2 linked regions of the Mariniflexile sp. TRM1-10 genome follow. The protein of the gene in region 1 interacts with the protein of each later gene in a pairwise test. Links are inferred from orthologs where the notes say so. Each region holds a gene or a part of one and is shown on either strand. Other genes may lie near its edges. The genes, in order: eno and rpe.

Region 1 (17,115 bases):
GCTGGCGGAAAAATAGACTTTTCGCTTATTGGTAATATCACAAAAATAGACGAGACTTCTTGCGAAGTGCAATTAGAATTTTCGGGTGACTTTAACCCCATGATGGCTATGATGATTAAAGGTCCCATAAGCAAATTTATAGAAACACTTGCTACAAGCATTCCTAAAGTTATTTAGACAGTCACTTAGAAACTGTTTAAGTTTTGTTTATTGATGCTTTTTTGAATTATTTTTGGATCAGATGAGACGGATTTTTTTAATAGCAGAGCTATTAGAAAAAAATTCAACGAAATATGGGTCAAAAAGAAACAAAAATGGCTTTTAGATAAAATTTAAACAGTTTCTTAATATAAAAGAGTAATTGTTTTTAAATCGAATTCTTTTATAACAGCATCTTCAAGCAACACTTGAAGATTTCCAGAATTTGAAATTCCTTTTATAAAACCAGAAAACACCAAACCTTCGGCATCTTGAAATGTTGAAGGTTTATTTTTTCTAAAAAGAGATGCTTCATATTTTGCTTTTAAAACATCTACTTGTCCTTTCTTCAATATATTAAAATAATGTTTTAAATTGTTGATGACAGCCTGTGTCACTTCATCTAAATCATAAATACGCCCAGAGATGAGTCTCAAAGAAGATGCTTTAGGCAAATTATCAAATTCAACTTGATTAACATTTAGCCCAATTCCAATAATAGAACTGCTGAAATTATTTTGTTTAATCACATTTTCTATTAAAATACCACATATTTTCTTGTTTTCTGACAAAATGTCGTTAGGCCATTTTACGCTTAATTTAGTAATAGAAAAAAATCTTAAGGTCTTTAATATCGCCAGTGAAGTGACAATACTTATATAGAATGGATGCTCTAAATCATATCCCAAAACATCCTTATACACGCTGAATGTGAGGTTTTTAGACGACTCCGAGCTCCAAACCGTACCCATTTGCCCTCTTCCATTCGTTTGTTCCTTAGCCACTACAGCTGTATAATCGGCAACACACTCGTTGGTGCAAAGTGTTTTTAAATAACTATTTGTAGAATCGGTGGCATTAAGTTTGATTATATGCATTAAAATAGTTATTATTAGTCAATAAAATCTTATGATAATTTTAAGCCATAAAGAACTAAAAAAATAATAACTTTGCAAAAATTTAAAAAATTTTAATGGCGAAAAAAGATATAAGTGCAGACCAATTAATATCGGTTATAATTAGTGGCATTGAAGACGTTAAAGGAAAAGAAATAAATATTCTTGATTTAAGAGAGATTGAAAATACGGTTTGCGATTATTTTATAATTTGCGAAGGAACTTCAAACACGCAAGTTAACGCTATAGTTAATTCTGTTCAGAAAAAAGTAAGCAAAGAACTTAAGGATCATCCTTGGCACACAGAAGGTATGGATAATGCCGAATGGGTACTTATGGATTATGTTAATGTTGTGGTACATGTGTTTCAAAAACAAATAAGACAGTACTATGACATTGAAAGCCTTTGGGGTGATGCAAAAACAACAGTTATACAAACTAGTTATTAAAAATTAAGGATGGCAAACGATAAAAAAAAAATAAATGAGAACAAACCAAAATTCAGTCCCTACTGGATTTACGGTATATTAATAGCCCTGTTTCTAGGGTTTCAATTGTTCAGCAACAACTCTTATCAAGATGGAAGTGCTACAACTCCTTCAGAATTTTTTAAATTTTTGGAAGCTGGTGATGTTGCTCAAGTTGATATTATAAAAAACACGCGAGTAGCTAAAGTTTATTTAACTTCAGAAGCGGAGAATAAAGAGATTCATAAAAAATCGAAACCTACAACATTTCTTCCATCTGCCACAAAATTGCCAAACTATAAATTTGAGTTTGGTGATCTTCAAAATTTTGAAAACCAGTTAAATGAAGTTGCTAAGGATTTACCTAGTAAACCTATTATAAAATTTGATACTGAAACCGATAATTGGGGCAGCCTTTTAATGAGCATTTTGCCTTTTATTTTACTTATTGCAGTATGGATTTTTATTATGCGCCGTATGTCTGGTGGTGCTGGAGGTGGTGCTGGAGGTCAGATATTCAATATAGGAAAATCAAAAGCCAAACTTTTTGATCAAAATACCGAAGTAAAAACGACTTTTAAAGATGTAGCAGGTCTAGAAGGTGCTAAAGAAGAAGTTCAGGAAATTGTAGATTTCCTTAAGTTCCCTGAAAAATACACCTCTTTAGGAGGGAAAATACCAAAAGGCGCACTTCTTGTAGGACCTCCAGGAACAGGGAAAACCTTATTAGCGAGAGCGGTTGCGGGCGAGGCTAAAGTACCTTTCTTTTCACTATCCGGCTCCGATTTTGTTGAAATGTTTGTGGGTGTTGGTGCTTCTCGTGTTCGAGATTTATTCAAACAAGCTAAAGAAAAATCACCTTCAATTATATTTATTGATGAAATTGATGCCATTGGTCGTGCCAGAGGAAAAAACGCCATGTCTGGAAGTAATGATGAACGTGAGAACACCTTAAATCAATTACTGACGGAAATGGATGGTTTTGGTACAAATACCAATGTTATCGTACTTGCCGCAACCAACAGAGCCGATATTTTAGATACCGCTTTAATGCGTGCAGGTCGTTTTGATAGACAAATTTATGTTGATTTACCAGACGTTCGTGAGCGCAAGGAAATTTTTGAAGTGCATTTAAGACCTCTTAAAAAAGCAAAAGACTTAGACCTTGATTTCTTATCAAAACAAACGCCAGGGTTCTCTGGTGCCGATATTGCAAATGTTTGTAACGAAGCCGCTTTAATAGCTGCAAGGAAAGGCAAAAAGTCTGTTGACAAACAAGATTTTCTTGATGCCGTAGATAGAATTATTGGTGGTTTAGAAAAGAAAAATAAAATTATTACCCCAAGTGAAAAAAGAGCCGTGGCATTCCACGAAGCGGGTCATGCCGTAGTTAGTTGGATGTTAGAACATGCTGCACCATTGGTTAAAGTTACCATTGTACCACGTGGACGTTCTTTAGGTGCTGCATGGTATTTGCCAGAAGAACGTTTAATTGTTCACCCAGAACAAATGCTGGACGAAATGTGTGCTGCTTTAGGTGGTCGCGCTGCCGAAAAGGTTATTTTCAATAAAATATCTACAGGTGCATTAAGCGATTTAGAAAAAGTAACCAAACAAGCAAGAGCCATGGTTACCATTTATGGGCTAAGTGACAAAATTGGCAACTTAACCTATTACGATTCTTCTGGGCAAAACGAATATGGTTTTACAAAACCATATAGCGAACAAACAGCAGAATTAATAGACAAAGAGATTTCAGACATTATTGAAACACAATATAAACGTGCTATTAAATTACTTGAAGATAACAGAGATAAACTTACAGAACTAGCAGAAGTTCTTCTTGAAAAAGAGGTTATTTTTAAAGACAACTTAGAGAAAATATTTGGTGAACGTGCTTTTCAAAAAGAAGACGTTGATAATCAATAAAACAAGTTATCGACTATAATGTTTAGATAATTAGTAAAAATCTTAAATTAAACACGTGTTTAGTTTAAGATTTTTTATATTTGATAACCTCAAAAAGAATTATATTAATAGCAGCTTACTAAATGAGCCTTTTTAGAAAAATTTTCGGACTGAAACCAGATCAATCAGATGAAGGAGTAAAGTCTTCTGAAAGAGGCAAATACATGCCTGAAATAAAACTGCCAATTGACGAAAAGTTTACCATAAACTTTAAAGGTAATGGCGGAAAGTTTTTGTATTGTGAAAATTTAAATGAAATATTCCAGAATTTACAACACATTGTTGAGGAAAACAATTGGGACGACAAGGAAACACTGATATTGGACGAGAATATAAAAGATAAATTTAAAGACTCCAATTTAAAGCCTACTACTAACATTAGCAATTCCACTATTTTTTTAACTACTTGTGAAAATTTAATTGCAAACGATGGTTCCCTGCTTATTTCCTCAAAACAAATTTTCGAAAAAAAATTACCTGAATTACCTGCTAACTTTATTGTTTTTGCAACAACAAGTCAGATCGTCGAAAATATTGGTGAAGGCTTAAGAGGTATAAAGGCTAAAAACAAACAAAAAATTCCAACAAACATTACAACCATAAAACATTTTAAATCTAACGACGAAAAAGATTTTTTAAGCTATGGAAGTAGTGCCAAAAACCTATACCTACTTCTTTTAGAAGACTTATAAGATGAAAGAAATTCTTATTCGATCACTTTCTGGTTTACTCTATGTCTTGCTTTTAATTCTGTGTTTAAGCCATCTACAATCACTAATTGCTTTGTTTTTTGTGTTTGGCATTGTTTGTTTAGCCGAATTTAAAAAGCTCATCCAGCTTAAAAACATCATCCCGTATTTTATATTTGGTGTCCTATATGCTTTTTTTGTGTATTGGCAGCTCATTTTAAATACAAATGCCGGTATCGACGAAGCTATTCAAATACTAATGGTACTAACTATATTTATTGAATTGTTTTTAATTAAAGACTTGTTTTCAGAAAAAACAACACCACTATTTACTTCTAAACAATTTATATTAACCACCTTTTACATTTCAAGCGCTTTTGTTTTTTTAGTTTTAATAGCCGATTATCATGAAAACTACAATCCGAACATTCTATTAGGAGCTTTTATTTTAGTATGGGTGAACGATTCTTTTGCTTATTTAATTGGTAAAAATTTTGGTAAACAAAAGCTTTTCGAAAAAATTTCACCAAAAAAAACAGTAGAAGGTTTTCTAGGAGGTTTGCTTTTTTCGTGCATAGCAAGTTATTTTATTGCTACCTTTACACAAACTTTAGATTTTACAAGTTGGCTTATTTTAGGTATCATTATAACCGTATTTGGTACGTTGGGCGACTTAATAGAATCTAAGTTCAAAAGACAAGCAAACGTAAAGGACAGTGGTACTATAATGCCTGGTCACGGTGGCTTGTTGGATCGATTGGACAGCATTATTTTTGCTGCTCCTTTTATTTATTTATTTTTAAGAATTTTACACTATGTTTCATAAAGAAGGACATAAAATAATATTTCTAACATTTGTATTTGTTGTTGGCTGTTCTTTATTGGCCGACAGTTTCATACCCATAACTTGGTTACGAACCATTGTTTTAAGTGTGTTATTAATATTTTTAATACTTATTCTTCAATTTTTCAGAAACCCAAAACGTCGTACTGCTTTAAATAACAAAAGTGTTGTGTCTCCTGTTGACGGTAAAGTCGTTGTTATTGAAGAAGTTTTTGAAAAAGAATATTTTAACGACAAACGTTTACAGGTAAGTGTTTTTATGTCTCCAATAAATGTTCATGTTACACGTTACCCTATTAGCGGCAATGTGATATTTAGTAAATACCATCCTGGCAAATATTTAGTTGCATGGCATCCTAAAGCTAGCGAAGAAAACGAACGTACTACAGTTGTTGTTGAAAATGAAACTTATGGCAAAGTATTATACAGACAAATAGCCGGAGCTTTGGCAAAACGTATTGTGAACTATGCTAAAATAAACGATAAAGTAATCCAAGGTGGTGAGTCTGGATTTATAAAATTTGGTTCAAGGGTTGATTTATTTTTACCAATAGGAACAAAAATAAAAGTACAACTTAACCAAAAAGTTCGAGGAGGTGAAAGTATTATTGCAGAAACAAATGACTGATGAAGAATTAGAAATAGAATTTCTAGATGCGGTTGAACGTGTAAATGCCTACACCGAACCTTTTCCTGCCGATGTGCTTCTAAACCTGTATGCCTATTACAAAAAAGCCACCAATAATTACAGTCGCCCTGGCAGTAAAAAAGCCATTATAAATGCTTTTAAAACCAATGCATTGTTTCAAGCAAAAGATATTTCCCAAAACGAAGCGAAACGCTTGTATATCGACTTAGTAAATAAGTATTTTTTGTACGGAAGATAAAAAGTTCATTTCACCAAATACTATTTGTTACATACGTTCAGGTACCTGTATTCCCAAAACGCTAAACGCGTTTTTAATAGTCTGTGCTACTTTATTTGATAGCTGTACCCTAAACACTTTTTCATTTTCATTATCTGCGCCTAAAATAGAAACATTTTGATAAAACGAATTAAATTCTTTTACCAAGTCGTATGTATAATTAGCAACCAATGCCGGACTGTGTTGTGAAGCTGCATTTTGAATAATCTCAGGAAACAATTCTAATTGCTTTAATAGTTCTTTTTCTTTTGCATGAAGCGGTATATCTATATTAACAGATAAATCAAAATCTGCTTTTCTTAAAATAGCCTGAATTCTTGCATAAGTATATTGAATGAAGGGCCCTGTATTGCCTTGAAAATCGATAGATTCCTTGGGGTCGAACAAAATACGTTTTTTAGGATCGACTTTAAGAATATAATATTTTAAAGCACCTAAGCCAATGGTTTTATATAACGCTTGCTTTTCTTTTTCACTATAACCATCCAATTTCCCTAACTCTTCCGATATTTCGCCTGCTGTTGAAGCCATTTCATCAATTAAATCATCGGCATCAACCACGGTTCCTTCCCTGCTTTTCATTTTTCCACTAGGTAAATCAACCATACCGTAACTTAAATGATATAGGTTTTTAGCCCATTCAAACCCTAACTTTTTCAAAATTAAGAACAGTACTTGGAAATGGTAATCTTGCTCGTTACCCACGGTATAAACCATACCGCCTACATCTGGAAAATCTTTAATTCGTTGTATAGCTGTACCGATATCTTGCGTCATATAAACGGCTGTGCCGTCTGAACGTTGCACTATTTTTTTATCCAAGCCATCTTCGGTTAAATCGCACCAAACCGAACCATCAGTTTCTTGTATAAACACACCCGACCTTAAGCCTTCGGCAACAAATTCCTTCCCTAATAAGTAGGTATCACTTTCGTAATATAGGGTATCAAAATCAACGCCTAAATTTTTATAAGTTTCGGCGAAACCATCATATACCCAACCATTCATTTTTTTCCAAAGCGCTACGGTTTCTTCATCGCCAGCTTCCCATTCTTGAAGCATGTTTTGAGCTTCCAACAAAAGTGGGGCGCTTTTTTTGGCTTCATCCTCAGTTTTACCAGAAGCTTTTAGCATTTCTATCTCTTTCTTATATTCTTGGTCAAACTTCACATAATAATTACCTACCAATTTATCGCCTTTTAAACCAGTACTTTTTGGAGTTTCTCCGTTACCAAAAAGCTTCCAAGCCAACATGCTTTTACAAATATGAATGCCTCGGTCGTTTATAATTTGCGTTTTATAAACTTTTTTACCTGATGCTTTTAAAATTTCAGCGACACTATACCCTAAAAGGTTGTTTCGAACATGTCCTAAATGCAAGGGTTTGTTGGTATTTGGCGACGAATATTCAACCATAATAGCTTTATCGTCTGCTTCTGGTGATACAAAACCATAGGTTTTTTCATCTTTAATACTATTAAAAAAGTTTAAATAATAAGCATCGCTAATTTCAATGTTTAAAAACCCTTTTACAACATTAAATGCCTTAACCTCTACAACTTTTTCCACTAAATAATTACCAATGGTTTCGCCAATTTGAACTGGATTTCCTTTAATAAAACGCAACATGGGGAATATTACCACGGTAATATCTCCCGCAAATTCTTTTCTCGTGGCTTGAAATTCCACCGATTCCAATTGCATATTAAAAGATGCTAAAACGGCTTGTTTTACTTGGTTTGATAAAGTTTCTTGAAGGCTCATTAATAGTGTGTTTTTTAGGAGAGCAAAGATAAAACTTTTATTAAAGGATTATTGCAAAATTTGGTTTATTAAAAACAAGGTAAATAGTTCCTACCATCCAAGTAAAATGCATCATCAAAAACCTTCAAAAAAGCCATTAAAATAGATGTGCATTTTGTCGATAAAAGTGCTCTTTTTCCATGATTTTTGCCGTTAATCTATTCGTCGGATTTTTGCCTCTTTTTGGTATATCCTTTTATCTAATTTATTGGTAGAAAAACGCAGAAATTAGATTTTGATGATGCTTTTTCTAACTTTTGTTAAGTAAAGCTATTAATCATCCATTCAACGGATTTTTTTTAACCAACTAAAAAACATTACAGCTTAATAGGTAATACTTATTTCCCTCAAATAAGACATACTTAATTATGGTTTTATTACTTGTTGTAATATAATGCTAGTATGAGGAAAATAATTATTTTAATTATTCTTTTATCTGTATTCTTAGGTTTCTCTCAAACCAAAGAGTTGGATAGTCTTTACATACAACTTGCTTATGAAACCCAAGATTCTTTAAAAATAAAAACCTCTTTAAAGCTTATTAAATCACTTTATGAGATTGAGGATTATGATAAGGCTTTAAAATATACTATTGAAAGCGAAAAACTTTCAACCAATCTAAATTACACAAAAGGCATTGCCGAAACAACCTATTTTAAATCGCTTATTTACGCTCAAAAAGGAGACTATATTAATGCCATAAGTGGCTATGAAAAAGCTAAAGAACTATTTAAACATTTAAATGATGCCCTCGGGATTGCAAAAGTTAACAACAGTATTGGCTTTATAGAAATTAAACGTGGTAATTATTCCAAAGGATTACAATATTCGCTGTCAGCCATTAAAGAATTAGAAAAACAAAATCTTAAAAAAGACCTTAGTTTGGCTTATAGCAATTTAGCAAAAGCATATCAAAATATAGATGCCATTGATAGAGCTATAGCATTTAACTTAAAAGCTGTAGAAGTTCAAACACAATTAAACGATAATACTGCACTTACGCAATCGTACCACCAGTTAGCGGAACTATATTCATCTAAAAACGAAAACAGAAAAGCTATTGAATATTACCAAAAGATTTTGGATGGTAAAACGACAAATATAGACTCTCTACAAGCTATTATTTATCCAAAACTAGGTGCCGAATACTTAAAATTCAACGATTACGAAAAAGCATCTCAATACTTAATTGAGGGTTTAAATATTAACAGAAAGCTTAATAATCAAGAAGGCATATTATTGGCTTTAAATAGTCTTGGAGAATTAAATTTACAAACCAACCGATTAGTTTTAGCCGAACAGCAACTTTATGAGGCGGGTGTTATTGCCAAAAGCATTAATAACAAACCGGAGTTACTTAAATATTATAAATTAATGATTGCCTTAGACTCTACAAAAAACAAATTTGAAAGCGCTTTTATGTGGCAACGTGAGTATTATAATTTAAAAAGCAGCCTAAATAACTCCAATAATTCAAAACATCCAGATTCGATTCAATTAGACTTCAATCCAGATTTTGAAAAAGAGTTGACAAACAACCTTACTGAAACTGACACCAGCAATTCCTATATTGGTTTAAATGAAAAATCAGATAAGTTCAAATTGATTTTTTACGGACTTTTAGCAGCACTTGCCATTGTTTCTACCTTTTTAATATTAATTTATTTAAAGCGAAATAATAACATAAAATACACTCAAGAATTAGAAGAAAAAAATCTTAAAATTGAATTACAAAACGAAGCCTTTCAAGAGCAAACCAAGCATTTAGAAAACGTTAATAATGTAAAGGATAAATTGTTTTCAATTGTATCGCATGATTTAAAAGACTCGCTTTCTTCAATAAATGGCTTTATAGATTTATTAAAGGATGGTTCTTTATCTAGAGAAGAATTCGATAATTTAATTCCAGAACTAAGTGAAAACGCCAACAATGCCTCGTTGTTGCTATTTAACTTATTAAATTGGTCTAAATCACAAATGCAATCATTAGAACCCAAACCAACATTGTTCGATGTTCAGGAGGTTTTTGAGGAAAAAATAAGGCTTATAGAACAACGCATGGAAAGTAAAGGCATCAAATTAATAGACCATTCGCTACGCGATTTTGCCTATGCCGATAGAAGTATGTTTGAGATAGTTATACAAAATTTGCTTGCCAATGCTTTAAAATTTTGTAAAAATGGCGACACCATTACCATTTCAAACCACATAAGTAACGGTAGCTGTATTATTAGCATTGCCGATACAGGGGTTGGTATTTCTAAACAAAATATAGACAAATTATTTAAAAGCAGCTCGTTTACTACCGTAGGCACCAATAACGAAAAAGGCACAGGTTTAGGGTTATCAATTTGTAAAGAACTGGTAGAATTAAACAATGGTAAAATTTGGGTAGAAAGTACCGTTAATGTTGGTAGTACCTTTTACGTGCAATTACCAAAATCTAGACCGTCGTAGTGTTTATTTGGGCGTTACCCAAGGGTCGGGCTGTTCGTTGCAATCTTTTTGTTCGTGTCTCTCAAAAAGGATTTTCACTGCCATCCCTAACGCAAACCCAGTTTCAATTCAAATTAAGAGCCTGTTTAAATTTGTATCAATTGGATCTTCTATAGCTCATTTTTGATGCAAAATGAGGCGAAATCGAAGATAATGGCAGGGCCATTTGATGAGGTTTCAACGAAATTTGGCGCAAAAAGGGGTATAGAAGATCCAATTGATACAAATTTAAACAGGCTCTAAGCTTTAGGCAAAAACACTTCAGCTATCATACAGCGTGCACTTCCACCACCACAAGCTTCAATAATATCCAAAGAACTGGAAAGTATATTGGTATGTTTTTTAAGCCTTTCTATTTGACTTGCAGTTAAAGAATCGTAAGCTGCTTGGCTCATCACTAAATACCGCTCATCATTAGCTCCCTTAACTTGTAACATATTACCAGCAAAATTATTGACCTGTGCTTCGGTAATATCAATGATGTCTTTACCATCTTGCTTTAAATGGTCAATGACATTCTTACGCTCTTTTTTATCATCAATACTACTTAAACAAATAACCGCAAAGGTTTCCCCCACACACATCATAACATTGGTATGGTAAATGGCTTTTCGTTGCCCATTTACGGTTTGGTTTGCCGTAAAAATAACGGGCATGTATTCAAAATCTTCACAAAATTCAATAAACAACTCTTCGTCAGCTCTGGGAGACAAGGCACAATAGGCTTTTCTGTTTACCCTGTCCAGCAATACACTTCCAGTGCCTTCAAGAAACACACCTTCTTCCTCTGCATCTGTGTAGTCAAAAATATTTTTAATAACAAAGCCTGCATTTTCGACAGCTTCAAGCACATCTTCATTACGTTCCAAACGTCTGTTTTCTGCAAACATAGGGTACAAACCAACATTGCCATTTTCGTGAAACGACACCCAATTGTTTGGAAAAATAGCATCGGGCGTATCAAATTCATTAGTATCATTCACCACAATGACATTTACACCAACTCCACGAAGCTTTTCAACAAAGCCATCAAACTCTTGTTGCGCTTTGGCATTAACCGTTTGTGGCAATATAGTATCTATTACTTTTTGGTAATAGTTGTTTACCGCCGTTTGTTCGTTCATCCTAAAATTTATAGGGCGAATCATTAAAATGGTGTTTGTAGTCTGTTGCATAACATAATTTATATTACAAAAGTATAACTATTTATATAATGAACTCAGATTACTATCATTGCTTTTATGTTAAAAAAAATAATAACTTCGTTAATAACCAATTTACTATTCTACCTTTATATTTAAGCGTTTTTAAATTTTCTCTTTGCATCTAAAAAATTAAAATGAAAAAAACTATTTTATTAATTTTAATATGTATGACCTCATTAATCATACAGGCTCAAGCTGATATTAAATTTTGGCGTGTTGATAATCTTTCCCAAATTGGCGAAAATAATGTACAGGTTATTGGAAACCCTAAGATCATAAATACGGAAATAGGCGATGTTGTTGAATTTAATGGTATTGGTGATGGCTTAATTGTAAACAACAATCCTGTAGCTGGAGCAACTGCATTTACTATTGAAATTATTTTTAAACCTTATACTGGCGGAGGTATAGAACAGCGGTTTCTTCATTTACAGCAAGACGACAATAATAGAATACTTATAGAATTGCGAAATAACGACCATATGAACTGGAGCCTTGATACGTTTATAAAATCGGGAAGTTCTAGTCAAGCATTATTAGATTACGCCTATGCTCACAATTTGAATGAATGGGTGCACGCAGCTTTAGTGTTTAAAGATGGCGGCATGGTGCATTATGTTAATGGAGAAAAAGAGCTGGAAGGCACCGTAAATTATCAAGTTGTAAATTCTGGACAAACCTCATTAGGTGTTCGAATGAATCAGGTTTCATGGTTTAAAGGAGCTATCCATTCTGTAAAAGTAACTCATGATGCACTTAATCCTGAAGATTTTATGGAGATTGGACAAAATTTAAATGTAAAAAATGCTGAAGACAATCAATCGATGAGTCAAATTTTCCCCAACCCTATCCTATCATTTGGCCTATTGAAATACCAACTAGCAGAATCTTCAAAAGTTTCTATTAAATTGATTAATGTCTATGGAGAAGAAATAGCGACTATTTTTGAAGGTTTTAAAAATACAGGTACCCATGAATTAGAAATTAATTGTAATAATTTAAATGCTGGGATATATTTTGTAGCGATTAATTACATGAACAGAAGCTCTGTTCAAAAAATTATTGTTACAAATTAATTTAAAATCAATCCCTAATTAAAGGCATGGTGGTACAACGCAACAAGCCTTCCTGTTTTGAAATTTCTGCATAAGGTACTTCTTCAACCGTAAACCCTTGTTGGCGCAACCATGTGTTTAGTCGTGTAAAGTTTTTTTCTGAGATGATAACATCTTCAGAAATTGAAAAAATATTACTGTTCATATCATACATTTCTTGTTTGGTAATTTCAAAAACATTCTCTTTTCCAAAGAAATTAACCAGCCAATTATACTCACGTTCTATTAAAAACCCATTTCTATGTATGATGGCTTTTCCTTTGCCTAAAGGTTGAAAACAGCAATCTAAATGCAGGGCATTTTCTTTGGCATTGGTGTTGGATTTTCTAAGTTCGAACGACTTGACCGTTTTCTCCGGAAACAATTCTTGTATGGCAATAACCGCATCCATATTGGTACGGGCTGTTATTAATTCAGGATAATCTTCACCAGAATAGGTCCCAATAAAAATATAATCATTCCAAGGTACCACATCACCTCCTTCTACATGACATTCTGGTGGTAATACAATACGGTTTTTTCTATCAACTTGATTCCAAACATAGCGAATGGCTTCAATTTCAGGTTCTCTGTTTGGCAAAATATTAGCTCTAATAATTTTGTCTTCAATAACAAAGGCAATGTCACGCGAAAATATCTGGTTACAATCTTTAATAACTTGAGGTCTAAAAACCTGAACATCATACTTTTTAAAAACGGCTGCCACAGCATCCATTTCTAGAATCATATCAGCTTCTTGAGGATATGTGCCAGCCAATACATGTTCGATGCTTTTAGGATCATAACAATCCTCTACACGTGGTATGGGACCGTTACTTTCGGCAGTTCCTAAAATAACGGCTCTTAACCTTGAGATTTCGTTTTTTATATTGAGTTCTAGCATGGTGTAAATATAAAAAAGCTCCACAATGTTTAGTCATGGAGCTTCTTATTTTTTTACACTAAAAATTATCTTTTTTCTATGGGTACAAAAGACCTTTCGGTAGCTCCTGTATAAATTTGTCTTGGCCTTCCAATTGGCTCTTTGCGTAAACGCATTTCACGCCATTGTGCAATCCAACCTGGCAAACGTCCTAATGCAAACATCACGGTAAACATATCGGTTGGTATGCCCATACCTCTATATATGATTCCTGAGTAGAAATCGACATTAGGATATAATTTTCTATCTACAAAATATTTGTCTTCCAAGGCTTCTTTTTCAAGTCCTTTAGCTATATCCAAAATAGGATCTTCGACACCTAAATCACTTAATACTTCATCCGCAGCTTTTTTAATGATCTTAGCACGTGGATCAAAGTTTTTGTAAACACGGTGACCAAAGCCCATTAAACGGAATGGATCTTCCTTGTCTTTCGCTTTAGCCATATACTTTTTAGTATCACCTCCATCTTCTTTTATGGCTTCAAGCATTTCTAATACAGCTTGGTTAGCACCACCATGAAGTGGTCCCCAAAGTGCTGAAATACCAGCAGATAGTGAAGCGAATAAACCTGCGTGCGATGAACCTACAATTCTAACGGTAGATGTAGAACAGTTTTGTTCGTGGTCGGCATGTAAAATCAATAATTTATCTAAAGCATCAACTAATATTTTGTTTTGTTTATAATCACCATTTGGTTTTTTAAACATCATTTTTAAAATATTTTCTACATAACCTAAAGAATCGTCTCCGTAATCTAATGGCAATCCTAATTTTTTACGATAAGTCCAAGCTACCAACACTGGAAATTTACCCATTATTTTCACCACAGATTTGTACATATCTGCCTCAGAATTTACATTTACTGAAGAAGGGTTAAATGCTGTTAATGCACTGGTTAATGAAGAAATAACCCCCATTGGGTGAGCAGATTTCGGAAATGCTTCTACAATTTTTTTCACATCTTCATCTACTACCGATTGTGCTTTTATATCGTTATGAAACTTTTCGTTTTGCTCTTTAGTTGGAAGTTCTCCAAAAATCAAAAGGTAAGCAACTTCTAAAAAATCGGCTTTTTCAGCCAACTCTTCAATAGAATATCCTCTGTATCTTAAAATGCCTTTTTCACCATCCAAAAACGTAATAGCACTCTCGCAAGAACCTGTATTTTTATACCCCGGATCAATGGTAATTACACCTTCTGATGCGCTTCTAAAATTTGAAATATCAATAGCTAGTTCCTTTTCTGTTCCTTCTATTACAGGAAGCTCTATTTTTTTTCCGTTGACTTCAATGGTCGCAGTATTTGCCATAAATGTGAATGATTTTTTAATTCTTAAATTGGATTGCTAATTTACGAAATATCCCCTTATTAATAGAAGTGTTGAAAGCAAAGATTTAATCATTTAACAAATTGTTTGAAATTAATGCAAAAAAAAAAGCGATTATTAAAATAATAACCGCTTTTTAAAAAAAATTAATTTTCTTATTTTATTTTGAATGCTTTTTCCTGTGGAAAATAAGCTACTTCACCTAATTGTTCTTCAATACGAAGTAATTGGTTGTACTTAGCCATACGGTCGCTACGAGACGCAGAACCTGTTTTTATCTGACCACAGTTTAAAGCCACTGCTAAATCGGCTATCGTATTATCTTCAGTTTCACCAGAACGGTGAGACATTACCGATGTATAACCTGCATTTTTAGCCATATTTACAGCTGCAATGGTTTCGGTTAGCGAACCAATTTGATTTACTTTAATTAATATGGAGTTTGCAATACCTTGCTCAATACCTCTTGATAAACGTTCTACATTGGTTACAAATAAATCATCTCCTACCAATTGTACTTTATCACCAATTTTATCGGTTAGTAATTTCCAACCTTCCCAGTCGTTTTCGTCCATACCATCTTCAATAGAGATGATTGGGTATTTAGCAGCTAATTCAGCTAAATACTCTGCTTGTTCAGCCGATGTTCTTACTTTACCTGTTTCGCCTTCAAACTTGGTGTAATCGTATTTTCCGTTTACATAAAATTCTGCCGCAGCACAATCTAAAGCAATCATTATATCGCCTCCAAAAGTATATCCCGCTTTCTCAACAGCAACTTTAATAGAATCTAAAGCATCTTCGGTACCTCCGGCTAAAGTTGGTGCAAAACCACCCTCATCACCTACTGCAGTACTTAATCCTCTGTCGTGTAATACTTTTTTAAGATTATGGAAAATCTCAGTTCCCATTTGCATAGCGTGTGTGAAGCTTTTAGCTTTAACAGGCATAATCATAAACTCTTGAAATGCAATAGGCGCGTCGCTATGCGAACCACCGTTGATGATATTCATCATTGGTACAGGAAGTGTATTTGCAGAAACACCACCAACATAACGATATAAAGGCATATTAAGTTCATTTGCTGCTGCTTTTGCAACCGCTAAAGAAACACCTAAAATAGCGTTAGCTCCTAATTTTGATTTATTTTTGGTGCCATCTAAATCTATCATAATTTGATCGATCAAATTTTGTTCAAAAACTGAAACGCCCAATAATTCAGGAGCGATAATAGAATTTACATTATCTACAGCTTTTAAAACACCTTTACCCATATATGCTTTACCACCATCGCGTAGTTCTACAGCTTCATGTTCTCCTGTTGATGCTCCTGATGGTACTGCAGCTCTTCCTAAAATATCATTTTCGGTTACAACATCTACTTCAACAGTAGGATTCCCTCTAGAATCTAAAATTTGTCTAGCATGGATATTAATTATTACACTCATAATTGGTTATTTTTTAAACTTTTAATATTTCAAATTTACGCTTAAATCTTGTTTATTTTGAGATGTTCTTTCAGAAATATTCAAAAAAGCGTCTATAACGTTTTAGTAAACAAAATCCTCAAAAAAAATTATATCTTTTTGAGGATTTCGTACTACTTATTTTTTATATTCTCTATAAACTGATCAAAAAGGTATGACGAATCATGCGGGCCTGGACTGGCTTCTGGATGGTATTGTACAGAAAAACAATTTTTGCTTTTCATAGCTAATCCTGCAACCGTGTGGTCGTTTAGATGTACATGCGTCACTTGTAAATCTGGATGTGCCTCTGCTTCTTCTCTATTCACGGCAAAGCCATGATTTTGAGATGTTATTTCACCTTTTCCTGTGTTTATATTTTTTACCGGGTGATTAATTCCGCGGTGTCCATTATGCATTTTATAAGTTGAAACACCATTTGCCAGCGCTATCACTTGATGTCCTAAACAAATACCAAATAATGGTAAATCCCTTTTAATAATTTCTTTCGCTAAGGTTTGCGCTTCAACCAAAGGTTGGGGATCGCCAGGCCCGTTGGATAAAAAGTAGCCATCTGGTTTAAAAGCCTCTAAATCTTCAAACTTAGCGTTATAAGGAAACACTTTTATATAAGCATCTCTTTTTGCTATGTTGCGAAGGATATTCTTTTTAATACCGATGTCCAAAGCTGCTATTTTATAAGTGGCATTAGCATCTCCAAAATAGTAAGGTTCTTTAGTAGACACTTTTGATGCTAATTCTAAGCCTTCCATATCAGGCACATCGGCA
Region 2 (12,551 bases), 130 kb from region 1 along the record:
GATTGGATTGGTCTCCGATAATAGGGCGGTACAGTTTTGCGAATCTATTTTGTTATCTCCTCCCCCCAAAAAATAACCAAAGAAATTCCACCACATGGTGTTGTCGTATTAAAATTTAAAGGAATCGCATCCCCTTATAATGTGTTTCAATATGCAGACAAATAAGTTATAACCTTTATACAAACTTTAGAAAAATGCAAATAAAACATTTAGTAGTAATTACTATCATTTTAACAGCTTGCTCTGTTCATAATAAGAAAAATTACCAATCTGTTATTACAGGTATACCCTGGTATACCAAGGACGGAAACAATGTTTCAGCGCATGGAGCCAATATTATTAAAGAGGGTGATAAATTCTATCTATTTGGCGAATATAAAAACAACGACAATAATAGATTTGAAGGTTTTAGCTGCTACTCTTCTTCTGACCTGATGAACTGGACATTCGAAAGTATCGCAATGCCTCCAAATCAAAGCGGTAGATTATCGAGTGCTGAATGTATTGGTGAGCGTCCGAAAGTAATGAAATGCCCATCTACAGGTGAATTTATCATGTATATGCATGCCGATTCTAACAATTATACAAATCCTGCTGTTGAATATGCTGTTTCAAATAACATAACCGGACCTTATGAATATAAAGGACGATTGATGTTCGGAGATGAATATATTAAACGTTGGGATATGGGGATCTTTCAGGATGATGATGGAACAGGTTATGTTATATTGCATCATGGCGATATCTATAAATTAGCTAACGATTATAAGAGCGTGGTAGAACACGTTTTAAAACACGACAAAACACTTCGTACCGAATCCCCCGCAGTATTTAAACACAAAGATACTTACTACTGGATTGGCTCCGGCTTGACAGGCTGGGAACGAAACGATAATTATTATTTTACTGCAAAATCTCTGACTGGTCCCTGGACAAATCGAGGGGCAGTAGCCCCTGAAGGTACGCTCACATGGAATTCTCAATCTACTTTTGTGTTTCCTGTAGTAGGAAATAAAACAACCACATTTATTTACATGGGAGACCGATGGTCTTTTCCTAAACAAAGAGCTACGGCAACTTATGTATGGCAACCACTAATATTTAATGACGATGAAATTTCAATGCCTGAATATCATGAAAGCTGGACCATTAATGTAGAAACGGGAGTATGGAAAGATGTCCCTATGAAACCCTCTTATAAAATAGCATATAATGATGAGGCTGTAAGTTATAAAGGTTTGTGGAAAGATGCGGAGGGTGACGATACTAAATCGAAGCGAGCGAATACAAAGGACGCAACTGCCTCAATTTCATTCAAAGGTTCTCAAATAGCTTTACGTGGCGTAGCATCTATAGACTGTGGATACGGTCACATTATAATTAAAAGTCCAAAAGGAGAAACAGTACACGATACATGGGTAGATATGTATTCGAACAAAACGGTAGAAGGTTTACAATATATGAGTCCAATGCTACCTGAGGGGGAATATATATTAACATACTCTCCGACTCAATCACATTGGTACTGGACGGAAAAGTCAGGAAAACAATGGGGAAGCATAGATACATTTATATCATTCAGCGAGGCTTGGGTGTTCTAATATCTGTATTAGAAACTTAGGCAAAGTGGTTAAATGATAATTAAGGAAAACCCATCCTATTTATAAGCACATTGGCAAACCATACGAGCCACACTTAGACCAAAACTTGCCAAAGAGCTTACAAAGCCAGCCCGGATATCCGCGTTTAAGGGAGATTTTGGGATTTCCCCACTTACAAAATAGATGCTCTGCAAGATAAGTGAGAAATAAGATGAAAGATTAAATTTGTAAAAACTAAAAATAGATTGGCTTTACATCAGCATACACAAGGAACAAAAAACTATATACAACATACATGTATAACCATCAAAAATAATTACATCCATAAAATTATTAGCTCTTAAAATCTACCATCAAACGTTAAACCTTGTTAAAAATTTGCTTTTTTACTCATTTTCATTATATTACTAGTTATGATACATGAAGACAAAGCAAAATATTCAGACATTTTAGAGAACTCTATTACTTATTTAGAGAAGCACGGCTTTAAAAACATTCAAGCCGATGCTGATGGTTATGAAACCCCAAAATCTTATGCAAAAGCAGGTAGCAATATTACTATCACACCAGATATTGTTGCAGAAAAGGAAGGCAGAAAACATTATTTTGATTTAAGTTTAAAATCCGAAAAACCAAAACTATTAAAATCCAAATGGCTATTTCTTAACACCTTAAGCAATTTAAAATCGTCTAGATTTAGACTTATTACAGTTCGTGGGCATTATGCCTTTACACAAGAAATGTTGGAGGCAATAAATCTTAAGAACAAAACACTAATTAAGATTTAAAATAAAATCTTTAGAACTAAATTCTGCATTAACGACAGGAATGGCATCCTTTTATTTTTGTAAATAAAAGAAATAACGGATAGCGTGGCTATTTTAAAATTTTTACGCCTTGAAAAGGTTATTTCAATAATAAATCAAAACTTTTTGTAACATTTTTGATATAGTTACGTATAACTATTGAATAACAATATTCATTTTATAACTTACAGAAGAACTTTAGATGAGACAACTTAAAATCACGAAGCAGGTTACCAACAGAGAAACCGCTTCGTTAGACAAATATCTTCAAGAAATTGGAAAAGTTGACTTAATTACCGCAGACGAAGAAGTAGAATTAGCACAACGCATTAAAGCTGGCGACCAAGCTGCTTTAGAGAAGTTGACAAAAGCTAATTTACGTTTCGTTGTATCGGTAGCTAAGCAATATCAAAACCAAGGTTTAACATTGCCCGATTTAATTAATGAAGGTAATTTAGGTTTAATTAAAGCAGCACAACGTTTTGATGAAACCCGTGGTTTTAAATTTATATCGTATGCCGTTTGGTGGATTCGTCAATCGATCCTTCAAGCGTTGGCTGAACAATCACGTATTGTACGTTTGCCTTTAAACAAAATTGGTTCTATTAACAAGATTAATAAAACATTTGCGTTTTTAGAGCAAAGTCATGAGCGTCCACCAAGTGCTGAAGAAATTGCAAAAGAGTTGGACATGACTATTAACGATGTTAAAGAGTCTATGAAAAATTCAGGCCGTCACGTAAGTATGGATGCACCTTTAGTTGAAGGTGAAGATTCTAACTTATATGATGTATTAAATAGTGGTGAATCGCCTAACCCAGATAGAGAGTTATTACACGAATCGTTACGTACAGAAATTGAACGTGCTTTAGAAACTTTAACACCTCGTGAAGCAGACGTGATTCGTTTGTACTTTGGTTTAGGAAACCAACACCCAATGACCTTAGAAGAAATTGGTGAGACGTTCGATTTAACTCGTGAACGTGTACGTCAAATAAAAGAAAAAGCTATTAGAAGGTTAAAACACACTTCTAGAAGTAAAATATTAAAAACATATTTAGGTTAGTAGACTTTTTACGACTAAATAATAGTAACAAACAGTTACACATAACTGTTCGTTTTTTGATTGATGAAAGAACCCCCGGCTGATTACCGGGGGTTTATTTTTCTCCTCACCCTAAATCCCTCTCCAAAGGAAAGGGACTTCTAAAAGACTTTTCTATATTTGCATAAACTTTACAACACACCTTTATAATGAGTTCTAAATTAATTGCGCCTTCGCTACTTGCTGCCGATTTTGCTAACCTTCAACGCGATATAGAAATGGTAAACCAAAGTGAAGCCGACTGGTTTCATATAGACATTATGGACGGTGTTTTTGTACCAAATATTTCTTTTGGTATGCCTGTTCTACAGGCCATAACTAAATATACAAAAAAAACGGTTGATGTACATTTAATGATTGTTGACCCTGATAGATACATTAAAACATTTGCCGATTTAGGAAGCCATATTTTAACGGTTCATTACGAAGCCTGCACGCATTTACATAGAACGTTACAAGCCATTAAAGCCGAAGGTATGAAAGCTGGTGTTTCATTAAATCCACATACAAGCGTGAGTCTTTTAGAAGACACCATTAACGACATTGATTTAGTGCTTATTATGAGTGTAAACCCTGGTTTTGGTGGTCAAAGCTTTATTGAAAACACCTATGACAAAGTAAAACAGCTAAAAGAATTAATTACACGCAAAGGCGCTTCCACCATTATAGAAATTGATGGAGGTGTAACAACTGCCAACGCAAAAGCACTTACCGACGCTGGTGCCGATGTTTTAGTAGCGGGAAGTTTTATTTTCAAAAGTGACAATCCGCTTGAAACCATAAAGCAACTTAAAACTATTGCCAATACTTAGAGACTGTTTAAGTTTTATCCTTTGGCTCTTAATATTGTTTTATGTAATAGTTTAGCAAATCGGTAGTAGTTACTATACCTACCAAAACACCATTATCTACAACAGGCAGTGCATGAAACTCTCTTTCAGCTAAAATAGTAGCCGCTTCTTTTATAGTGGTATCGCTATTTATAGATACGATATGCTTACTCATCACCTGCTCTATTGTAAACGAATTATATACTACAGCATTTACATCATGCTCGTCCTTTGTGGTTTCAGCAAAACTAATTTTTAGTAAATCGGAATAACTTAACATCCCTATTATCACATCTGAACTAACAACTGGAATGTGTTTGATTCGGTGCTTATTAAAAAGCATTTCGGCTCTTTCTAAATTATCACCTCTTTTTAATGCAACAACACTTTTACTCATTATTTCTGAAACTGGTGCTCTTCGGTTCATTTTGTTTTTTATTAATTGAAAGATTAAATGATATTAAAACTGTTTTAACAAGTACTTTATAAGATCGGTAGTGGTAACAATACCAACTAATTTGTTATTATCCACAACAGGTAAAGCATGAAACTCTTTACTTGCTAAGATCTCTGCTACATCTTTTATTGAATTTGAAGTCGAAACCGTCACTATATGCTTCTTCATTACTTGTTTTATAGTAAACATATTATATACCATGGCATCGGCATTAGCATCGGAATCTGAATTATCTGTAATATCTGCGAAACTAAGTCGAAGTAAATCTGTATAACTTAGCATGCCTACAACGACATTGTCATTAACTACGGGCAAATGTCGTATATGGTGCTTTCTGAAAAGTCGCTCGGCTGTTTCTAAACTATCCTTCTTTTTTAATGTGACAACAGGTGCTGTCATTATCATTGAAATAGGCGCTTTACGTATCATGGCTTTTCAATTTTAGTTTTTACTATCACTAAAATTATAAAATCAAATTATAAAAAAGCATGATAAAAATCATGTAACCCAATGAATAAGTTTGTACCATTAAAATAATAAACGCCACCTGTTAGCAATTAATTTTTATAAAATAAAAATTGTTCACTATCTTATGGAGATATAACTTATTTAGGAGTGTATGCTGTGCACTTCCCCAAATTTTTAGTCTTAGTATATATAACTAAATATTAAAACTAAATATGTATGAAAAGAAAAAATTATTTTATGAAAAGTATGGCATTACTTTTTGTAGCGAGCATGGCACTATTTGCTTGCTCAAACGAAACACTACTTGACCCACAAACAGAGGCAGCAAGCATATTGCAAGAAAGCGCTAAAACAAGTTCTAAAAAAACCTCTGACACTAGGTTAGTTTTTACGACCAACCTTAGTGGTGCCAATGAAGTTCCTGCTAATGATTCTAAAGCTACCGGACAAGCTATTGTTGCTATAAGCAAAGACGAAAGCACCATTCACTATAAGTTAATTACAGCCAACATTGAAAATGTAAGGTTTGCTCATTTCCATTTGGCTCCAGTGGGCGTAAACGGAGGTGTTGTGGTTACATTATATGTAAATCCGAATGAACAGCCTTCCGGTCCAGCGAATGGTATTTTAGCAGAGGGTCATATTGCGGCTGAAGACATAACCGGTTCACTTGCAGGCGACATGCCAGGTCTTATAAGCGCCATGAGAAATGGGCTTATTTATGTAAATGTTCACACCTTTCCAACATTTGGCGGAGGCGAAATCAGAGGCCAGCTTTAAAGATTTGAGGCTAAAAGTCAAAGTCTATTTAGAAGTTAATTGTCACATTGAGCGCAGTCGAAATGCATTGGTAATCTGACCAACAAGGTTTTCGGCTGCGCTCAAACTGACATTGGGAGTTTACTTTTTATACAGTCTCATTTATATTGGTTCATTTAAAAAAGTCAAGATGAGTTCAATAATTAATAACATTAAAATTGAGCATTTGTTTTACTTTATCATAGACCTGCGGAAATTGCGACCTAAACTCTTTAGGTGTTTCAATAAAATTCTCAATGATTACAGCAACAAATTCAAACTGATTTGTGAAGGCATATTTCCTAAAATAATCCGACTCCTTTAATTTATTTCTTAAAGCTTCATTTGAAGCTAACATGCCCGACAACTCCTTAAACGAATCGCTAAAAATAGTTGAACTTACATCACGTTCTTTAATACTGTTAATATGTATGGCATGGGTAAACTCGTGTATGCCTAAATTAACATTATCATTATCGGCGTTAAATCCCTTTATAAAATCTTCCCATGAGAGTACTAAAGCGGCTAGCCTAGGGTTGAACTCTCCTTTATGATATGCTTTATTTGTTTTAGAATAAAAAGCGTTTGGGTATATGACGATTTTAGAAATTAAACCAATATAAAAATCCCGAAAACCAAACGTAAGCATAACAGCTGTTGCCGAAATTAGAACTTTTTTTTCATCATTAATTACAACACCATCTCTACCAATAAAATCTTTATCTTTAATAAAAGACGCCACACGGTGTTCAAAGTATTTTTTCTCTGTATTATTAAGTTTTTTATAAAATGAAAATTGATGCTGTAAAATATCTTTTTGCCTTTGATTTAAACGCCTTAACCGGAAATAAAAATGGTTATATAATGGTTTTTTTTGCTTTAGCACATAACCCATTTCTATCATTTTGAAGATATAACTCAAAATAATATAGGACAATATGACTAACAAAACTCCAATAAGAATTTTGCCGCCTAAAGTAAAGTCTTTAATAACCAGTAGGTTTAACATCAAGTAAAAACGTCTATTTTAAAAATTAATTATATATCAATACTATTTAATCTTTGAAACAACTAAGGGTCTTTATTAGGATCCTTTCAAATCTCTCAAATGGCACAAAGCTTAAAAGTACAAAACCTGAGCTTAAAATATTGAATTTTAAGCTCAGGTTTTTGATGAAGATTTTATTTGATAGAATTCTTTTTTTTGCTAAAAAGACTTATTTATGTTGGGCAATGAAGCTTTTTATTAAAAAAACAATATATGGATACACTTTTGAACAGTTTGGTATTTTGGGAATCTTATATTAAAGATGATTCAAAATAAGCGGTTTATAAAACATGAAACTGCTTATTTTGAAAATTGTTGTCAACTTTTAAAACTTAGTTTTTTACTTTGAATACTTTTTCTAAAATAGTATCCATTAAACACCATTTTGTTAATGATGATTGCAATAAATTGGCACCTACAAAAGCTGTAAACCACAACCAGTTTTGATTGACATATATAGCAAGTAATAAGCTTATTAGTATAAAGCTACCTGCAATGCCCCTAACGATTCTATTTTTCATTTTGAATAATTTTAATTTGATTTTTCTATATTTATAACGGCTACATGAATTTGTGACAAGCTTTCTTGTTGCTGGTTGAAATTATCGATTAATTCAAACAGCATGTCAACATTTTCCTTCTTGACAAATGCATAGAAAAGAATGGATTCCGTTTGGTTCATCTCACTCGAAAACCAATTAGATTCAACAGCATCTTCTGTGCTATCCCTATAACCTGTAACATCTCTAAATGAGAATGTCTTCACATCGGCTTCTTTTAATTGGAGTTTAATGTCGTTTTCAAACTCTTTGATTGCGGTAATAATAACTAGTTTCATTTCTTTGATTATGTATTACATTACTTTGATTATATATTACATTAATTAATGTTCCCATTTTTTTCTTTCAGTGATGTAATAAATCAGCGGTACTACAATAAGAGTAAGAAGCGTAGAAACAATAGCTCCAGCTACTAATGATATAGCCAAACCTTGAAAAATCGGGTCAAATAAAATAATTGACGCTCCAATAACAACTGCTCCTGTAGTTAACAAAATAGGTGTTGTTCTTACGGCACCCGCATCTAAAATAGCTTGCTTTAAAGGAATACCATCGTTTAATCTTATCTCAATAAAATCGATTAGTAAAACAGAATTCCTCACCATAACACCCGCCAAGGCAATCATTCCAATAAAAGACGTCGCCGTAAAGAACGCTCCTAAAATCCAATGACCAAGAACAATTCCAACTAACGATAACGGAATGGCAACCATCATGACCAAAGGTGTTTTAAAGTTTTGAAACCAGCCAACAATTAACATGTAGATAATAACTATAACGATTAAAAATGCAGTTCCTAAATCGCGAAACACTTCTAAAGTAATTTGCCATTCGCCATCCCATTTCACGGTAAAATCTGTTTCTTCGGTAGGTGAGTCCATATACAGTTCGTTAATTTCATAACCTTTAGGCAATTTTATTTTCTGAAGTTTTTCATTCATCCCTAAAATGGCATATACAGGGCTTTCCAGTGCACCAGCCATATCTGCCAGTACATAAACAACACGTTTTTGATCTTTTCTGTAAATAGTTTTTTCTAAGGTTTCTTTTTTAACCGACACCAAATCACTTACAGGGATTACATGTCCTCGATTTCCTTTTATTTTCAGGTTTTGAATATCCTGGAGTGATGTTTTATCTTTATCATCTAAAGAAAGCACTATACTTACCTGGTCGTTTGATGTTTCGTCATATATATTGGCTATAGGATATTCTTGAAGTAAATATGTTAAGTTTCCAACCACTTGCTGCGGAGCAATACCATTAAGCATGGCTTTTTCTTTATCTACCACCAGACGGTATTCAACTTGATTCGCTTCAACCATCCAATCGGTATCAACCACATCAACAGTATGCTCTAAAATATTTTTAACTTGTTGGGCCACTTTTATTTGCTCATCATAATCTGGTCCATAAACTTCAGCTACTAATGTAGAAAGCACTGGTGGTCCTGGTGGAACCTCAACGATTTTTACATTGGCATGGTATTTTTTAGCGATTTTTTGAATATTTGGTCGTACCTTTTTTGCAATATCATGGCTTTGTAACTCCCTATCTTCCTTATGTAACAGATTTACTTGTATATCTGCCATATTGCTACCGCCTCGTAAATCGTAATGACGTACTAAACCATTAAATGTAATAGGTGCAGAAGCTCCAACATAATTTTGGTAATCTACAACTTCAGGAACGGTTTTTAAGTAGTGTGCAATTTCTTGGGTAACAACGGCCGTCCTTTCTAAAGTGGTGCCTTCTGGCATATCAATAACTACCTGAAATTCATTCTTGTTATCAAAAGGCAACATTTTAACAGCAACCGACTTGGTGAAAAACATGAGTACGGAACCAACAAGCAGTAAAGCAGTAATGGCGAACATGACATGACGTTTTTTAGAACTGTTTAAAAACGGCTGCTCAATTTTTTTATATATTTTGTAGATTTTACTTGTTTCTAATCCTGCTTCTTCTTTATGGGTTTGCCCCGCTTTTTCCTGCAATAAATGATAGCCTAAATAAGGCGTTACGGTTAATGCAACGAATAATGATAATATCATGGCAATAGATGCGCCAATAGGCATCGGACTCATATAAGGTCCCATCATCCCCGACACAAATGCCATTGGCAATATAGCGGCGATTACTGTAAAAGTGGCCAGTATGGTCGGATTCCCTACTTCATTGATGGCATAAATGGCAGCTTGTTTAAATGGTAAACGCTTCATCTTAAAATGCCTGTGCATATTTTCGGCAATAATGATACTATCATCTACCACAATACCAACCACAAATACCAAAGCAAATAATGTAATTCTATTTAATGTGTAACCCAGCATATAATAAGCAAATAAGGTCAATGCAAAGGTTAATGGTACCGAGAAAAATACCACCAATCCACCTCGCCAACCCATCGCCAACATGACCAAAATAGTTACAGCCAATATGGCAACGCCTAAATGCAATAACAACTCACCTACTTTATCTGATGCGGTTTCACCATAATTACGTGTCACATCAACATGGACATCACTTGGAATTAAAGTCGATTTTAATCCATCCATATGCGTTAATATCTTTTCAGATATTTTCATGGCGTCTGCCCCTTTTACTTTTGAAATTGAAATGGTAACAGCAGGATATTCTGATTTAAAGTCTTTAAAACCATCATTAGCTTGCCCAAAACCAAAAGACACATAACTTTTCGGTGATGAAGGACCGTCAGTAATAGCAGCCACTTGTTTTAAATAAACAGGCATATTTTGATTAACGCCAATCACTAAATCTTCAACATCCTCCTTGGTTTCCAAAAAGCGTCCGGTAGTAATTAAATACTCCGTATCATTATTAACAAAACTGCCGGATTGTGAGCTGCTGTTGTTGGCTTTTACCATTTGTATAATGCCCAAAGCATCCACGCCACTTTCTGCCATTTTATCTTTATCTAAAGACACTTTTAATTCCCTATTTCTACCACCAATAACTTTAGTAATGGAAACATCTTTTACTTTTTCAATTTCCGAAATTAATTCTTCAGCAATTTGACGCAATTGATAATCATCATAGTTTTCACTCCAAAGGGTTAATCCGAGCATGGGCACATCATCAATAGAACGTGTTTTAACTATAGGTTGGTAAACACCTTCAGGAAACATATTTTTGTGCTTCATCAACTCATCATATAGTTTTACATAAGAGCGCTCTGTATCTTCACCAACATAAAATTGAACCACCATAACCGCTTGACCATTCATAGCCATACTATGAATATGTTCAACACCTTTAATGTTTGAAATAATCTTTTCTAAAGGTTTTATAACCCGACTTTCAACCTCGCCCGGATTTGCTCCTGGATAACCAACCATAATGTCGGCCATAGGCACATTTATTTGTGGTTCTTCCTCTCTAGGAATAAGAAATGAACTATATATACCAATAATCATCAAGCCAATCATCAACAAAATGGTAAGTTTTGAGTTGATGAAAAAATGGGCAATTTTACCTGAAATTCCTTCTTGCATGTTCGTTTATTTTTGGGCGTTTTAACAGGCTATCCGCTGTATCTTTTTTACTTGTTCTCGATACCTTTCGTTACCTCAAGGCACTCAATCTGACGTAAAAAAGGATGCCGCTACTATCCTTAACGCGTTTTTAACTACTCCAAAGCCAAAAAGCCTTATGAACTAATTTTTTAACTTATTTTGATTTCTTTTTAAAGTCTTTTATCAAACTACCTGCCTTAAGGGGCTGGAGATGGGATTACCTTAGCCCCGTTAAACAATTTGCCATCAGCCGAAATAATATATCTTTCATTGGATGATAAACCAGATAATACTTCTACTTGATCACCAAACGTTCTACCTAAGCGCAACCAACGTAATAACGCCGTATGACTTTCACTAAGCGTATAAATTCCAGAAAGTTGACCTTTAGTAACAAGCACTTCATTAGGTATCAAAACCATTTCAGATTTTTCTTGAGCCTTAATTGGAAATTGAACCGTTACAAACATGCCGGATAGGATTGAAGCGTCTGTTTTATCTAAAGCCACTTTCACCATATATTGTCCACCCGTATTTTTTGCAGAACTACTTACTTCGGTAACCTTACCTTCAACCGCTTTGCCAATTGATTTTACAAGGATATTGACAGGAGTTCCTGAATTAATTTTTGAAATGTCACTTTCTGGCACACTAGCCACCACTTCAAATTTCCCTGGTGTCTCTATAGCTATTAAAGGCATTCCTGGGTTTGCCATATCACCATTTTTAATGAATTTACCTGTAACAACACCATCAAAAGGCGCACGAATGTTAGCATAAGCAAATTGGGCATCTACTTCATTTTTCATTTGTTTTGCACCTTCCAATCTGGCTTTAGCCATATTATAATGCGCTGTTATGTCATCAAATTCCTTTTGAGATGCGCTATTTTCTGCAAACAAATTTTTAAAGCGGTTATAATCTTTTTCAGCATTTGTAAAGGCTGCTGTCGCTTCTGATATGCCTGCATTAACTTGTGACAGTTTAGCTTGTAAATCTGAATTATTAATAGCAACTAGTAACTGACCTGTTTTTACATAATCACCAACATTTACAGGCGTGTTCGTAATAAAACCCATCATGCGTGTACTTAAATTGGCACTTTTAACGGCTTGTATGGTTCCGCTAGCTGTTAAAAACGGTCTGTTACTATTTTCATTTATTGTGCTTACTTTTACCGGAATTGGCGGATTCCCTGCTATTGGTTTTTTCTCTTCACTACCACAGCTTACTGCTAAAAATGTGAATGCTAAAAAGGCTATTGTATGTTTAGTTTTCATCTATTTATTTTTTATTATTTTTAGAAGTTAATGTCATTCGCCAATAATCTTTTTGTTGATAG

Evidence for each region.
Region 2: the proteins of eno (region 1) and rpe interact in binary tests that used the Escherichia coli proteins (3 or more experiments, as listed by UniProt). The link is inferred for Mariniflexile sp. TRM1-10 from one-to-one orthologs.

What each region holds. Positions count from the first base shown.
Region 1 is NZ_CP022985.1:457,642-474,756, forward strand. Bases 14,163-17,115 are described here. They hold eno (phosphopyruvate hydratase), read right to left. Parts: upstream 16,309-17,115; coding sequence 15,016-16,308; downstream 14,163-15,015. Other genes in these bases: CJ739_RS02215 (citrate synthase), read right to left, coding at 14,163-14,842; carA (glutamine-hydrolyzing carbamoyl-phosphate synthase small subunit), read right to left, coding at 16,461-17,115. In the rest of the region: CJ739_RS02150 (SRPBCC family protein), read left to right, coding at 1-177; CJ739_RS02155 (biotin--[acetyl-CoA-carboxylase] ligase), read right to left, coding at 345-1,076; rsfS (ribosome silencing factor), read left to right, coding at 1,172-1,543; ATP-dependent zinc metalloprotease FtsH, read left to right, coding at 1,553-3,490; CJ739_RS02170 (LUD domain-containing protein), read left to right, coding at 3,613-4,221; CJ739_RS02175 (phosphatidate cytidylyltransferase), read left to right, coding at 4,223-5,044; CJ739_RS02180 (phosphatidylserine decarboxylase family protein), read left to right, coding at 5,034-5,690; CJ739_RS02185 (acyl-CoA-binding protein), read left to right, coding at 5,683-5,949; argS (arginine--tRNA ligase), read right to left, coding at 5,977-7,752; CJ739_RS02195 (tetratricopeptide repeat-containing sensor histidine kinase), read left to right, coding at 8,194-10,248; citrulline utilization hydrolase CtlX, read right to left, coding at 10,527-11,462; CJ739_RS02205 (LamG-like jellyroll fold domain-containing protein), read left to right, coding at 11,627-12,568; CJ739_RS02210 (dimethylarginine dimethylaminohydrolase family protein), read right to left, coding at 12,576-13,490; more of CJ739_RS02215, read right to left, coding at 13,556-14,162. UniProt on the Escherichia coli protein: Catalyzes the reversible conversion of 2-phosphoglycerate (2-PG) into phosphoenolpyruvate (PEP). It is essential for the degradation of carbohydrates via glycolysis.
Region 2 is NZ_CP022985.1:598,058-610,608, forward strand. What follows is about bases 2,657-5,492. They hold rpe (ribulose-phosphate 3-epimerase), read left to right. Parts: upstream 2,657-3,661; coding sequence 3,662-4,324; downstream 4,325-5,492. Other genes in these bases: CJ739_RS02860 (sigma-70 family RNA polymerase sigma factor), read left to right, coding at 2,657-3,473; CJ739_RS02870 (CBS domain-containing protein), read right to left, coding at 4,353-4,769; CJ739_RS02875 (CBS domain-containing protein), read right to left, coding at 4,803-5,228; CJ739_RS02880 (CHRD domain-containing protein), read left to right, coding at 5,484-5,492. Also shown: CJ739_RS02850 (family 43 glycosylhydrolase), read left to right, coding at 195-1,601; CJ739_RS02855 (hypothetical protein), read left to right, coding at 2,015-2,389; more of CJ739_RS02860, read left to right, coding at 2,610-2,656; more of CJ739_RS02880, read left to right, coding at 5,493-6,047; CJ739_RS02885 (zinc-dependent peptidase), read right to left, coding at 6,223-7,074; CJ739_RS02895 (YgaP family membrane protein), read right to left, coding at 7,446-7,634; CJ739_RS02900 (hypothetical protein), read right to left, coding at 7,646-7,951; CJ739_RS02905 (efflux RND transporter permease subunit), read right to left, coding at 7,997-11,188; CJ739_RS02910 (efflux RND transporter periplasmic adaptor subunit), read right to left, coding at 11,407-12,489. UniProt on the Escherichia coli protein: Catalyzes the reversible epimerization of D-ribulose 5-phosphate to D-xylulose 5-phosphate.